DNA from 2 places in the Micromonospora sp. GCM10011542 genome. Region 1 is predicted to be linked to the other one. Evidence: riboswitches for the same ligand, from Rfam matches in the RefSeq annotation. Region 1 holds a riboswitch; the other holds the start of a gene.
The links. A riboswitch is a leader RNA that binds a small molecule or an ion and turns the genes downstream of it on or off. The one in region 1 is predicted to bind cyclic di-AMP.
Positions count from the first base shown of each region.

Region 2: it holds a riboswitch for cyclic di-AMP, as region 1 does, so the genes downstream of both, ACFOW4_RS01000 (C39 family peptidase) here and ACFOW4_RS30040 (coiled-coil domain-containing protein) in region 1, are expected to answer to the same signal.

Region 1 covers NZ_JBHSBO010000068.1:96,365-103,279, forward strand. Annotated here, with positions in the region: gene ACFOW4_RS30015 (STAS domain-containing protein) at 244-606, shown strand; gene surE (5'/3'-nucleotidase SurE) at 613-1,437, opposite strand; gene ACFOW4_RS30025 (1-phosphofructokinase family hexose kinase) at 1,434-2,393, opposite strand; gene ACFOW4_RS30030 (SRPBCC family protein) at 2,582-3,049, shown strand; gene ACFOW4_RS30035 (hypothetical protein) at 3,091-3,606, opposite strand; gene ACFOW4_RS30040 (coiled-coil domain-containing protein) at 3,726-4,793, opposite strand; cyclic di-AMP (ydaO/yuaA leader) riboswitch at 4,799-4,930, opposite strand; gene ACFOW4_RS30045 (cation diffusion facilitator family transporter) at 5,074-5,991, opposite strand; gene ACFOW4_RS30050 (HelD family protein) at 6,098-6,915, opposite strand, start outside.
Region 2 covers NZ_JBHSBO010000003.1:88,544-95,458, reverse strand. Annotated here, with positions in the region: gene ACFOW4_RS01010 (CDP-glycerol glycerophosphotransferase family protein) at 1-1,219, shown strand, start outside; gene ACFOW4_RS01005 (alpha/beta fold hydrolase) at 1,221-1,955, opposite strand; gene ACFOW4_RS01000 (C39 family peptidase) at 2,158-2,997, opposite strand; cyclic di-AMP (ydaO/yuaA leader) riboswitch at 3,244-3,383, opposite strand; gene ACFOW4_RS00995 (hypothetical protein) at 3,752-4,516, opposite strand; gene ACFOW4_RS00990 (hypothetical protein) at 4,657-5,139, opposite strand; gene ACFOW4_RS00985 (acyltransferase family protein) at 5,232-6,497, opposite strand; gene ACFOW4_RS00980 (HAD family hydrolase) at 6,843-6,915, shown strand, end outside.

The sequences.
Region 1 (6,915 bases):
GTGCCGAGGCCCGGTTGTCCGGCCGGGTGGACCGGGACCGTTACCCTGGTCCGGCGACGCGTCGGTTCGACCGATCGTTGAGTGAACAGATAGCGAAAAGTGCGGACATAAGCGACTTGTTGTGCCCGGATCCGCGAATTGCTCACCCCCAGGGGTGGCGACCGAGGCCGTCGGAGGAATACTCTCGGTCGCGGCCCGCGTACTGATGAGGCGCCCGGGGGACGGGTGGGTGGAGGTGCTCGCGTGAGCCTGTCGATCGTGAAGTCGGTTCTGACCGGTGGTGTCGTGGAGATCGCCCCGCGGGGCGAGATCGACGTCGACACCGCGTACGAGGTGCGCGAGGCGATTGCCGAGGTGCTGGCCAAGGGCCGCCCCTCCCGGATCGAGCTCAACATGCGGCTGGTCACCTTCATCGACTCGGTCGGCATCAGCGCGATGGTCGCGGGCTTCCAGACCGCCGAGGTCAGCGGCGTCAAGCTCGTGGTCACCGAGCCGAGCCGGTTCGTGCACCGGCAGCTCTGGGTGACCGGCCTGCTGGGCCTCTTCGGTGCCCCCGAGCCCTACTTCGCCGGCGCCGCCACCCCGGAGGTGCTTCCCGGCGCCTGAGCCGGGTCACGTTCCGTCGAGACCGGTCAGGTCGATGTCGGTCACCTCGGTGACCGCCCGGATCGCCGTCACCGAGGCGTACCCGTCGGCGAGCAGCGCCACGTCCGTGCCGGGCTGTGCGGCCTGACCGCGTTCCTCCAGCGACGTCCGGACGTAGCCGTGCCCGGCCTCGGCCACCGTCATCTGCACCTGGCCGAAGCTGGCCAGCGTGCCGCGGCGTACCCCGCGCAGACGCTCGTGCGGCAGGTCCGGCGCGTTGACGTTGAGCACGCTCTCCACCGGCCCCGCCGTGAGCCGGGGCAGCAGGTCCAGCGCCACCCGGGCGGCGGTGCCCCAGTGCCGCTCCACGTCGCGTACCCGAGCGGCGGCAGCGACCGCGGCGCCACCGCTGGCGGCCGTCGCCTCGCCGGCGGAGAGCACGTCCAGCGAGACGGCCAGCGCCCGGCAGCCGTTCGCGGCGGCGGTGAACGCGGCGCCCACGGTGCCCGAGTGCAGCACGGCCCTGCCGGCGTTCGCCCCTCGGTTGATCCCGGAGAGCACCACCGACGGCGGCGGGCCGAACGCGCCGTGCAGCGCGATCAGCGTGATGAAGCCGGGCGGGCCGCCGACCCCGTACGCCGGCACGTCCGGCAGTTCGGACAGCGGATGGTCGTGCACGATCACCCGCCCGTCCCGTTCCAGCGCGGTCATCCCGGCGCTGGTGCCGCTCGCCTCCTCCAGCGGCGCGGCGACCACCACATCCAGGCCTCGCTGTGCGGCGGCGCGGGCGAGCGCCTGAATGCCCGGGGCGGCGATTCCGTCGTCGTTGGTCACCAGCACCCGCAGCTTCATCGCTCGACCCGTTCGGCCAACTCGTCCGGGGTGATGTGCTCCTGCGGCCGGCTGTCGGCCGGGACCAGCCGGACCCGGTCCACCAGGCCGGTGATCGAATCGAGCCGGCCGGTGCCCAGCCCGTGCCGGGTGACGTTGAGCGCCCCGGCCGCCGCACCGGTCCGGATCGCGGTCCGGATGTCCCCACCACCGGCCATCACGGCGGCCACCCCGGCGGTCATCGAGTCACCCGCGCCGCGCGGGTCGGCCGCCTGCAACCGGGGCATCTCCACCTCGAACAACTCCCCGTCGACCAGCGCCAACGCCGGCTGGTCCGCGCGGCTCACCACCACCGTGTCGGCGCCGCCGGCGTGCAGGTCGTACATGGCCCGGGTCAGCTCGGCGGTGTCCTCGTCGCGGGCGCGGCCGTCGCGGATCAGCTCCTCGTGGCTGACCTTGAGGAAGAACACCCCGCTCTCCAGCACCGCGGCGAGGTGCTCGCCCGAGAGGTCGACCACCACCCGGCCGCCGTTGGCGCCCAGGTCCGCGGCGAAACGTCGGTACAGGTCCGCCGGCACGAGCGCCGGATCGTTGGGGCCGCTGAGCACGCTGACCGGGGCCCGCAGGCCCTCGCCGAGGGCGAGGTTGTACAGCTCGTCCAGCTCGTGCCGGCTCAGCGGCTGCCCGGGTACGTCGACGATCTCCCGCCGGCTTCCGTCCCGGCGGTCGTGGACGTACCCGCCGCTGCCGGAGTCGCGGACCACCACCTTGACGTCGACCCCCTCGCTGACCAGCAGCGGCTCCAGCACCTGGCCGATTTCACCGCCGAGCGCGGTGCAGAGCACCACGTCCACCCCCAGCGACAGCACCATCCGGGCCTGCCAGACGCCCTGCCCGCCCGGATGCAGGTGCAGCTCCGGCTGGCCGCTCGGCTGGTCCACTGTCACCGTCAGCTGCGGGGTTGGCGCGAAGACCATCACGTGCCCGCTCACCGGTCGTACCCGCCCATGTCCCGCCCTCCGTCCGCCGTCAGCCGGTGTTTCCCCCGAACCGGCCGTCATGCGACCAGCGGGAGAACGACGGGCGTCCAGCGGATGACGCGCGGCCGTTGCCAGCCCGACCGGGGTACGGGACGATCGTGCGACCAGCGACGGCGGGAGATGGTGTGCTCAGGCGGGATACCTTCAGTTACACCGTCCAGGCCCGGTGCTCACTGGCCGAGGCGGCGGCGTTGCTCGGCGACCTGACCCGGCAGGGGGAGCTGCACCCGCTGATCGTCCGGGTCCGCCAGCTGCCACCTCGCCCCGGCGCCCGGGCCAGCTACGCGATCACCGACCGGCTGGCGGCCGGGCCGCTGCGCTTCCCGATCACCTACCGGGCGGACGTGCTGATCAACGACGGCGACGAGATCGTCACCGTGGCCCGGCAGTGGCCGGCCACCACGGTGCGTAACCACACCCGGCTGCGGGCCGAGCCGGACGGGCTGGTCCGGATCGACGTCGAGATCACCCTGACCGCGCCGGCCCCGCTGTTCCGGTACGCGTTCCGCGAGGCCCGCGCCGCCCACCTCGCCCTGGCCACCCGCCTCGGCGCCGCTCTCGACCGGACCACCAACCCCCCGACTCCCACCTGACCCGGAGCTGCGCGACGTCCGGGACTCCGGCGCGGGGGCTCCTACCTCCCCGACCGTGCGCCGATCCTGCTGGGGGCAGCCGCACGAGTCCGAGCGGCCCGGCGGCGGCCCCAGGGCTTGTAGGTGGAGAGGACCGTCGCGATGATCATCAGACTGGTCGACACGGCCGGGGCGATCACGAGGTCGGCGCGTTCCCGGGGTGGCAGGGCGGCGCCGAGCGCGCCGGCGTGCCGCAGGTTCGGGGTGAGCAGGAAGAGCACCAACCCGACCATGACGCTGGTGATCACCAGCTTGACCAGCACCCAGCGGTAGCGCAGCAGCCCCCACGGGGTGAGCAGCGCGCTGGTCACGCCGATCAGCCAGACCAGCACGCTCAGCGGCGCGAACAGCACGGTACCGACCAGCGCGGCGACCGGATAGACCACGGCCGGGTCGGCGCCGCGCTGCGCGGCGATGCCGAGGGTGAGCAGCACCAGGTCGGCGCCGAGCCAGCCGAGCGAGGTGACCAGGTGCAGGGTGAGCAGGCCCTTGCGGGCGGTGGGCGAGATCCGAGGCATACCGGCGATGGTGCCGGCCGGGACCGGCGGGGTCGTCCGGTCGTCGACGACATCCCGGGTACGTCCCCGGACGTACCGCGGCCGGTGCCCTCGTCGGATGAGGGCACCGGCCGGGTGGGTCAGTACACGGACAGGTGCACGTGGTTGGTGTGGTCGCTGGACGGGTCGCCGCCCGCCCCGCTGTACGACTTCCACCCGCTGCTGGGCAGCCAGATCTGCCGGTACCAGATCACGTAGAGCACCGCGAGCCGGTCGGCGTTGCGGATGAAGTACGCGGCGAGGTTGTTGCCGTACGTCTTGTCCCCGCCGGTGGCGTCACCGCCGAATCCACCCTTCTGCGCGGCGAAGTCGCACGCCCGCCCCTTCGGGTGCTCGCCCGAGCCGCCATTGCGGTGGCAGGAGACGTACCGGGTGAAGCCGGCCGCCTTGGCCTGGTTGAGCGCGTGCAGGGTGCGCGGGGTGATGCAGCCGCTGGCCGGGGTGGGGTCGTTGACGCTGCACGACTCCGGTGGCCAGGAGCCGTCGGAGTTGCGCGGCGCGGCCTTGGCGTTGGCGGTGGAGGTGCCGCGGTTGGAGCCGGAGTCGGCGGTGGTCCGCGGCTTGCTGGTGGTGGCCACGGTGAGGGCCTTCTCGGCCTGTTCCTTGCGCTTGGCCATCACCGCGACCTGCTTGCGCTGTTCGCGGATCTCGCCGTCGAGCGCGGTGCGGGTGCGGGTGACCTCGTCGCGGGTGGCGAGCAGCTCGCGCAGTGCCCGGTCCTCGTTGGCGGCGACCGCGTCCAGTTGGGCGGCCCGGTCCATGAAGCCCTCGGGCGTGTTGCTGTTGAGCAGCGCCGCCATCGTGCCGAGCCGGCCGGTGCGGTAGGCCACGCCGGCGATCTCGCCGACCTTGCCGCTGCGCTCGGTCAGCTCGGTCTCGGTGGACTTGAGTCGGGTGGCGAGTTGCTGTTGCCGCCGCACCGAGGTGTCGAGGGCCCGCTTCGCGTCGAGGTAGCCCTTGCTGGCCGCCTCGAGCTGGGCCCGCAGCGCCGGAGTGCCGCCCTCCTCGTCACCGTCGGGGGCCGCGGCGCGCTGGCTGGCCGGGGGCGCCGCCGTGGCGACGGTGGCCGGGGCGGCGACGATGCCGAGGGCGAGCATCGCGGCGAGCAGGGCCGCCAGTCGGGCGGCGGGTGGTCGTGCTGGTGCCACTACGCATGTCCTTCCGTCAGCCGCCGACCGGGTTAGCTGACGGGTTCGGGACGGAAGATCCCTACCGCTGACGCGGATGCACCCCGAGAACGTGGTTCCCCGGTTCGCCCGTGCGGGCGATTAGGCGGCGGCCGCCACCGGCGCCGGGTGGGCGCCACCGGGTGGAGGCCGGGTCAGAGCCTACCGGTGCCGGTGGGGCTGCTGCAGCGGTTGTGACGGACGGTGCGTGCGACGCCACGGGAAATCCCGGCGAATGCCTGGAAAACGCGCTGAAATGCCGCTACCACTCGACCGATCCGCAGGCCCCCGGGGCCGCCCCGGGCTCGATCTGCAGCGTGGCGTGCTCGATCCGGAAGTCCTCGTGCAGGGCGGTCCGGGCCGCCGTCAGCACCGCCCCGACCTCCGCTCCGGGCGCCATGGTCAGATGGGCGGAGGCCACCTCCATGCCCGAGGTCAGCGTCCAGACGTGCAGGTCGTGCACCTCGACGACGCCCGGCACGGCGGCCAGGCGGTCGTGCACGGCGGTGACCTGGAGGTGCTCCGGGGCGGCCTGCACCAGGATGCGTACCGCGGCCCGCCCGAGCCGCCAGGTGCGGGGGAGGATGAACACGCCGATCGCGACCGCCACGAGCGGGTCGGCCCACCACCAGTCGGTGACCTCGATGAGCAGCGCCGCGCCGATCACGCCGACCGATCCGAGCAGGTCGCCGAGCACCTCCAGGTAGGCGCCCTGGAGGTTGATGCTCTCCCGGGCGCCCGGCCGCAGCAGGGCGAAGGCGACGAGGTTGGCGAGCAGGCCGAGCGCGGCCACGGCGAGCATCGGGCCGGCCCGTACCTCGGGCGGGTCGCCGAACCGGCCGATCGCCTCGACCACCACGTAGATCGCCACCCCGGAGAGCAGGGCGGCGTTGGCCAGCGCGGCCAGCACCTCCAGCCGGTAGAGGCCGAAGGTGCGCTGCGGGTCGCTGGTGGAGCGCCGGGTCGCGGTGATCGCGGCCAGGGCCATGCCGATGCCGAGGACGTCGGTGAACATGTGACCGGCGTCGGAGAGCAGGGCCAGCGAGCCGGTGTGGAACGCGGCCACCGCCTCGACCACCATCAGGGTGGCGAGCAGCCCGAACGCCGCCCAGAGCCGGCCCCGGTGCTGGTGTGCGGCGTTGGCGACCGACCCGTGGTGGTGGTCATGACCTGCGCCCACGACCCCACCCTCCATCGCCGGTCCCGACCCGGTCAAATGTATGCTCACATCGCTATGTATGCAACTGTACGGCCAGCGATCGGCCGGGAGCGGTGGATCGCCGCGCTCAGTCGACCGTGTCGACGGTGGTGAGCCGCTGGGTGGCCCGGGAGAGCGCGACGTAGAGGGTGCGTACCCCGGAGCCCGGATCCGCGCGGATCTCGCCCGGGGCGACCAGCACGACGCCGTCGTACTCCATGCCCTTGGCCTCCAGGCTGGTCACCACCTGCAGCCGTGGCCCGCCGATCGAGGCCAGCCAGCCGGCCACCTCGTCCCGGCGGGGGACCGGCGTGATCACCCCGACCGTGCCCTCGACCTCCGCCAGCAGCTCGGTGGCCGCCTTGAGCGTCGTGGTCTCCAACCCGGCGGGCGGCACCACCAGCTGGACCGGGTCGACCCCGGTGGAGCGGACCGCGCTGGGCAGCGGCAGGTCCGGGTAGAGCCGCCGGATCTCCGCCGCGGCCACCGCGAAGATCTCCGCGGAGTTGCGGTAGTTGGTGGTGAGCGTGAACTGGTGCCGCTTGCGCCGGCCCAGGGCCTGGTCGCGGGCCCGGGTCAGCTCCTCCGGATCGCCGGTCCAGGCGGTCTGCGCCGGATCACCCACGACCGTCCAGGAGGCCAGGCGCCCGCGCCGGCCGATCATGCGCCACTGCATCGGCGAGACGTCCTGCGCCTCGTCCACCACGACGTGCGCGTACTCCCGGTAGTCCGCCGGGCGCTCCCGGGCCGCGTCCCGGGCGGCCCGCTGCCGGTCGGCGAAGGTGCTCAGCTCGCGGACCCCGCCGGCGAGCTGGAACGGATCCCGCTTGGCCCGGGCCGGCCGCACCGGCTGGCCGAGCAGCGCGTCCAGCTCGTCCAGCAGCGCTACGTCGGCGATCGTCAGCC
Region 2 (6,915 bases), on a different contig from region 1:
GGTCGCCGCTGGCGCGGGGGCCGTGGCGGTCGACCTGGCCCGGCGGCGGTTCCGGCCGGCCGCCGGCGGCGGACCGGTGGCCCGGGCGCTGCGCCAGCACCAGCCGGAGTTCGTGCTCTACTTCTCCGCCCCGCCCGGCTCCGAGTACCAGGTCACCATGTGGCTGCCGTACCTGGAGCGGATCGGCCGGCCGTTCGTGGTCCTGCTGCGCGAGCCGGAGTTCCTGGCCCCGATCGCCGCCGCCACCACGGCCCCGGTGGTCTACTGCCCCACCCTGCGGGCGATGGACGAGGTCTTCGTGCCGAGCCTGCGGGCGGCGTTCTACGTCAACCACGGCGCGAAGAACAGCCACTGCATCCGGTTCACCCAGCTCACCCACGTCCAGCTGCACCACGGTGACAGCGACAAGGCGCCGAGCGCCAACCCGGTGTCGGCGATCTTCGACCGGATCTTCGTGGCCGGCCCGGCGGCGATCGACCGGTACGCCCGAGCCGGGGTGGACATCCCGGCCGAGAAGTTCGTGGTGGTGGGCCGCCCGCAGGTGGAGTCGATCGAGGTGCGCCAGGAGCCGGTGCGCGGCCTGGCCCAGCCGACGGTGCTCTACACCCCGACCTGGACCGGGCACCACGCCGACGCCGACTACTGCTCGCTGCCGGTGGCCGAGAAGCTGCTGCGGCGGCTGCTGGAGCGCGGCGCGACGGTGATCCTGCGCGCCCACCCGTACACCGCGCAGAACCCGGCCTCGGCCCGCCAGCTCGGTCGGCTGACCGAGCTGCTGGTCGCCGACCGGGCCAGCACCGGGCGGCAGCACGTGGTGGGTGCCGCAGCCCGGGAGCTGAGCCTGGCCGAGTGCGTGAACCGGTCCGACGCGCTGGTCTCGGACGTGTCCGGGGTGATCTCCGACTACCTCTACTCGGGCAAGCCGTACGCGGTCACCGACATGGGCGACGAGGGCGACCGGTTCACCGAGCACTTCCCGCTGGCCGGGTCGGGCTACGTGCTGCGCCGGGACATGTCCAACGTCGACGAGGTGCTGACCGCCCTGCTGGACACCGATCCGCTGGCCGAGGCCCGCTGGCTCACCCGCCGCCGCTACCTGGGCGACTTCCCCGCCGAGTCGTACGCCGAGGGGTTCCTGGCCGCCGCCCGGCGGGAGCTGGCGGCGACGCCGGATCAGGCGACCGAGCGACAGGCACCGTCGCTCTCCCCCACCGCCTAGCTCAGCGGTACGTCTCCAGCAGCGCCAGCACGGCCGCCGGGTCCTGCAGGTGCGCGTTGTGGCCGAGCCCGGGCAGGGTGACGACCGGTACGCCGAAGGCTCTGAGCTGGGCGTCGGTGACCATCGGGTCGTGCTCGCCCCGGGCCAGCAGTACGGGCGCGTCGGTCGCCGCCAGCAGCGCGGCCAGGTCGGGCGCACCCACGGCGAACGCGGCGGGGTCCATCGCCAGCCGCCATCGGCCGTCAACCTGCCGCAGCCCGGCGTCCACCGCCGGGTGGTCCGGCGGGAACAGCCCCTCCAGCCCGGACACCCGCAGGTAGCGGCGGGCCGCCTCATCGCGGCTGGCGAACCAGCTCACCGGGCGGGCGGCGAGCTCGCCGGCGCGGGCAAGTTCGGCCGGCGTCCAGACCGCCTTGATGCCCAGCCCGACCACGGCGTCGACGGCCACCCCCGCGTGGCGGGCGGCGAGTGCCAGACCGACCACACCGCCCAGGGAGTGCCCGAGTACGACCACCCGGTCGGCGACGGCGAGGCCGTGCGCGACCCGGTCGGCGATCCCGGCGAACGAGTACTCCGGCAGCGACGGCGACCGGCCGTGACCGGCCAGGTCCGGTGCCAGCCACCGCCCGCTCCACCGCTCTTCGAGCAGTGGCGCCCAGGGCGACCAGACGTCCCCGGTCGCCCCCATGCCGTGCAGCAGCAACAGGACCGGCTCGCCGCGCAATTTCTCCGCCACGGCCGCAGTCTGTCATGACGCGCACCACCCCGACCACCGGCGATCGCCCGGCCAGACTCGGATCTACGCACCGTCGGTCCATCGTGGAGGATTCGTCACCAATCACCCGGCGTACGGGTTCGTCGCGCTCCGGACCGCCCGCGACGGCAACGGGCGCCGACCCCGCGCAGGGGGTCGGCGCCCGTTGGGCCTCGTGCGTGACTCAGGCGGAGTAGCCCCGGGTGGTCATCCAGTTGGCCAGGTCGATGGTGCTGATCCAGTAGGACGGGTCGGCCGGGTTGGCCGAGTCGGCGATCCGCACGGTCCGGCCCTCGTCCTTGTAGCCCACCACGGCGATGTAGTGCCCGCCGCCGTAGGAGTGCCAGTTGCCGTCGGTGTCGGTGGCGTCCCCGACGATATTCGCCACCACGCCGCGACCGTCGGTGATCGCCCGCACGACGTCAGCCTGGAGCCGGTCCATCTGCGCCGGGCTGGGCGCGTTCGGGAACATCCGGGTCCGGTACGGCGAGCCCTTGACCTCGGCGTTGAGCACCCGGGTGGTGTCCTCGGCCGAGTTGGTGCCCATCTCGGTGGTGCCCAGCTTGGCGCCCAGCTCCTCCTGCGTGCGATCGATGCCGGCAGCGCTGAGCGCGTTGCGGGTGGCCGCCGGACCGCAGTTGTAGAAGGTGTTCTGCGCCTGGTAGTCGTACTTCAGCAGCTTGGACGCCGGCGGCTTCGGCGGCGCGGGCTTACGGGTCAGGTCCGGGTCACCGCTGGTCTTGGCGGCCCGGGAGGCGCTGGTCGGGGCCGGCACGGCGGTGGCGGGCGAGCCGCTGGTCGACGCGGACGCGGCGGCACCCGCCCCGCCCATCGCGGCGGCGTCGCTGCGAAGTTCGGCGGCGACGGTGGTCGCGGTCTGACGGCCGATGGGCGCGTCGTCGGCGTTGGCGAGCAGGGCGCCGGTGGTGGACGCGAGAGCCAGGGCCGCGGCGGACGCGGCGACGATCTGGTACGGGCGCTCGCTGGCGAGACGACGCAGCTGACGCTTGAGAGTGTGCTTCACGGGGTCCTCCACGGGTTCGGGGCGAGAGCGGCGCACCAGGGCCGGGTCGGGATCCGGGTAGGCGGCAGCGCGCGGACCGTGGTCCGCGCGGGTGGTGGCAGCTCAGGTGCACGCCCGGCCGGGCCGGGCTGGAAGGGCGGTGACCCGGGGGGTCAGCTCACCGTCACCGGACGAATGAGCGGGGGTACCGCGACGCCGTGGAGGCGGGGGAACAACCGGGGGGTGGAATGGTGCTGCACGGAATGGAACTCCTTCCGGAACCGCCTACCGGGTTAGCTGACGGATTCGGGCGGGAAGATCGCCCTACCGCGGGCCGTGGCTCGCGGATTCACCCCGGACGTACCTGGGTCCCCGGCTCGTAGATCACGATTAAGCGGGTCGACGCGGCGTCGCCTCTTGCGATCGGTAACCGCATCGGACGAGCGAACACTACTGGTCCTCTCCCGCGCTGCCAAGCCAGGCTCACCTGCGTAAACCTGAATTGGCGCGGCAATTTTTACGCGTTTCGCCGCTGACGTGACTCGATGGGACAAGCGGTTACGGCGGCACCCGGGGTCGACAACCGGACAGCCGGCCGGCAATGACGCCGCATTCGCGTGAGGATTACGCCCGGCCGTGCCAGGTGCCCGTTTCGGTGTCGTGTGACCCGGCTCACGGCATGGTTGGGACGATTTCGGTCTGCGTACCGCAGGTCGGGACCGATCTTCGGCCGGGCGACCCCGGCGCCTGCCCCCTCAACATCAGGCGATGACAGTCAGCCCACCCGGGCCGGACGCCAGCGGGCCGCGGTCGCCGGGCGGGCCGCCGTGGTGGTGGCCGGCCGGATCGGCACCCGGACCGGTCGCAGCCGGGCCGCCGCCGCGTACGCCTCCTCCGCGAGCGCGCGAGCCGCCTCGGCGGCCACCTCGGCACTCCGCCACGCGGCCTGCTCACGCTCGGCCGCGGCGCGATGCGCGAGCAGCTTGCCGTCCCGGATCGCGCGACTCAGCAGCGCCTCCTGCTCGACCGGGTGCCGCCGGGGATCCCACCCGTTGCGGTGCGCGAACACGTCAGTGAGCTGACGCATCGAGAGGTCACCCCGCCAGTGCGCCGCCATCGCCGCGCGGTGCAGGTACCGCTCCCGGGCGGCGTACTCCGTCGGGGTGCGGGGCGTGCGGGGGCTGGGGAGCGCACCCGCGCCAGCGAACCGGCGGGCGGCGCGTTCCGCCTCGTCGTACCCCACCCAGGCCCGCTCGGTCGCCTCCTGAGCGGCCAGCCAGTCGGCGCGACGTCGTCGGGCGGTCTGCGCCGCGCCGGCCGCGGCGACGGCCACCTCCTCGGCGTACCGGCGCAGGTCGGCCGCCTCGACGGCGGCGAGCTCCCGGGCGGTGGGCGTCGGGGCCGGGTCGACGGCCGGCCGGTCCCGCTCGGGGCGAGCGACCAGCACGGTGAGCACGGTCAGGGCCAGGAGGAACAGGGCCGACCAGATGGCGGCGGCCTGCGGAACCTCGGTCAGAAACTGGTAGAGGACGGTCTCCATGGTCGGCACCTCGGGGGAAGAGCGCTGCGGTGGAAGCCGCACGGCCGCCGGGACCGCCGCGGCGCGGGCCACGGCTCGGCGGGGCGGGGTGCGGAGATGGGTGATCGACAGGCGCGGTGGCGGGGCGGGCCCCCGATGACTCAGCGCGCCGGCGGGGCCCGGGAGGCCCGGGTGGCCGGATCGGCGGTACGCGGCAACCACCGTGCCGCGATGCCGGCGGCACCCTCGGCCAGCCCGGCGGCCTCGACGGCGGGCGCCGCCGCGTGCGCGTCGGGTGACGTCGGCGAGCCGGCGTGGCTCACAGCGACCGGGGTCGCCTGGCTCACGGCGACCGGGGTGGCGTGGTCGACCGCGACCGGGGTGGCGTGGCTCACGGCGATCGGGGTGGACTGGCCGACGGCGATCATGGCCGCCTGGTCGGCGGCGCCGCACGGGACGACCCACCCGGAGGACGGCGGGCCCGTCGCCCCGGCCGAGATGTGCGGCGGGCCGGCCTGGGCCGGCGCAGCGGCTGACGCACCGGCGCCGAGGGCCAGGGCGGCGAGCACGGCCAGGCTGGTCAGCAGCCGCGTCGCCCAGCGCGCCACCCACCACAACGGACAGGTGAGCGCGACGGGAGGCACGGCCCCACGCTACCGCCGGCGCCGGCCGCACGCATCGACGCCGGGCGTGTCGGCTGTCGCCGCGCCGGGGCTCCGGTCCAGCATGGACGCGATCAGCGCGAGTCGACGCGTACCCGTCGCCCGTCGTCGACCGCATCGTCGTCGACCGTGGCGGCCTCATCGATCACGGCGGCGTCAGTGACCACGGCGTCAGTGACCGCGGCGTCAGTGACCGCGGCGTCGTCGCCGGTCCGCGGTCGCGGGATGCCGCCGCCCGGCGGCGCCCCGCCGCGGCGAGGTGCGAGCCGGCGCATCAACGGCGTCTCCACGTAGCGGTGCAGCAGCCCGGCCAGCACCAGGGTCAGCAGCAGGAAGCCGAGCACCACCGCCGGACCACGCCAGCCGGTGAAGCCGACGCCCAGATTCCCGGACCAACGCAGAACGGCCGTCATCACCAGGACGTGCACCAGGTAGAAGGCGAACGACACCTCACCCAACCAGATCAGCGGGCGGGACCGCCACGGTGAGGACCCGCCACGGACGTCCGCGTCGGCCGCGGCGGTGATGACCAGCAGGTACGCCGCCGCGAGCAGGGCCGCCCACAGCTCCGCGCGGACCCACTGCGCGGCGGCCACCCAGACGACCACGAAGAGCACACTGGCGACACTCAGCCGAGGGCCCCGCCACCAGCCCCGACGCATCAGCTCAGCCGCCGCCGCGCCCATCCAGAACTCCAGCGACCGCACCGGCGGGAAGATCTGGGCGAACCACCACCGGTTGACCTCCGGCACCAGCGTCTGGGCCGGCCAGAGCGCGAGGATCAGCAGCGGCACCGCGACCACCACCGCCCACAGCGCCCAGGGCCGGGCCCGGCGCAACAGCGGCAGCGCCAGCGGCAGGCAGAGGTAGAAGAAGAACTCGCAGGACAGCGACCAGCTCACCGTGTTGACGCTGTAGAACCAGCCGGACCGCGCGTCCCACGCCTGCAACAGCAGCAGGTTCTCCACCGCGACGGCCGGGGAGATCGGGTCGGCGAACCAGAGGGCGACCAGCAGCGCTGCGGCCCAGAGCACCAGGTGGTTCGGGTAGATCTTGGCGAATCGCCGCCGCCAGAAGGACCGTTTCCGCTCGCCGTCCCGCGCCGACCAGACCAGCACGAAGCCGCTGAGGATGAAGAAGAACTCCACTCCGGACAGGCCCAGGGCGAACACCTTGTCGACCACCGCCCGGTAGTCGGGCTCGACGATGATCCCCATGGTGGCGACGTGGAAGCCGAACACCAGCAGCGCGGCGATCCAACGCAGCCCGGTCAGCGAGGGCAGGCGCCCGGCGACGCGCTCTGGACGGGCCTCCGCGACGGCGGCCGTGGTGCTCGTCATGCCTGGGTTCCGACGCTCCGCAGGGTCACCAGCACGTACCTCTCCTCCTTGGCGCGACGCCGGGCGGAGCGGCGTCCACCCGCCCGGCCGTGAGGCGCGGCGCGGTCCACGGCGGCCCGGGCGGGCCGCACCGGGGCACCCTACCGGCTCACGATCGGGCCGGGCCCGCGTCCGGTACCCCGGGCCGTCGGCCACCGCCGCTCGACCTCTGGAGTTTCCCGACCTGCTGCGGCTGATCGACGAACGGTCCACCGCGTTCCGCAGCGCGGTCGCCTCCGCGCCCAGCCTCGACGTCGAATTCCGTCTATGATCCACTGGCAACGCGACCGTCACGGAGGAACGCCGGTGATCGACGCGATCTTCTTCGATGTGGGCGGGACGATTCTCGACGAGTCCCGCGAGTTCCAGACCTGGGCGG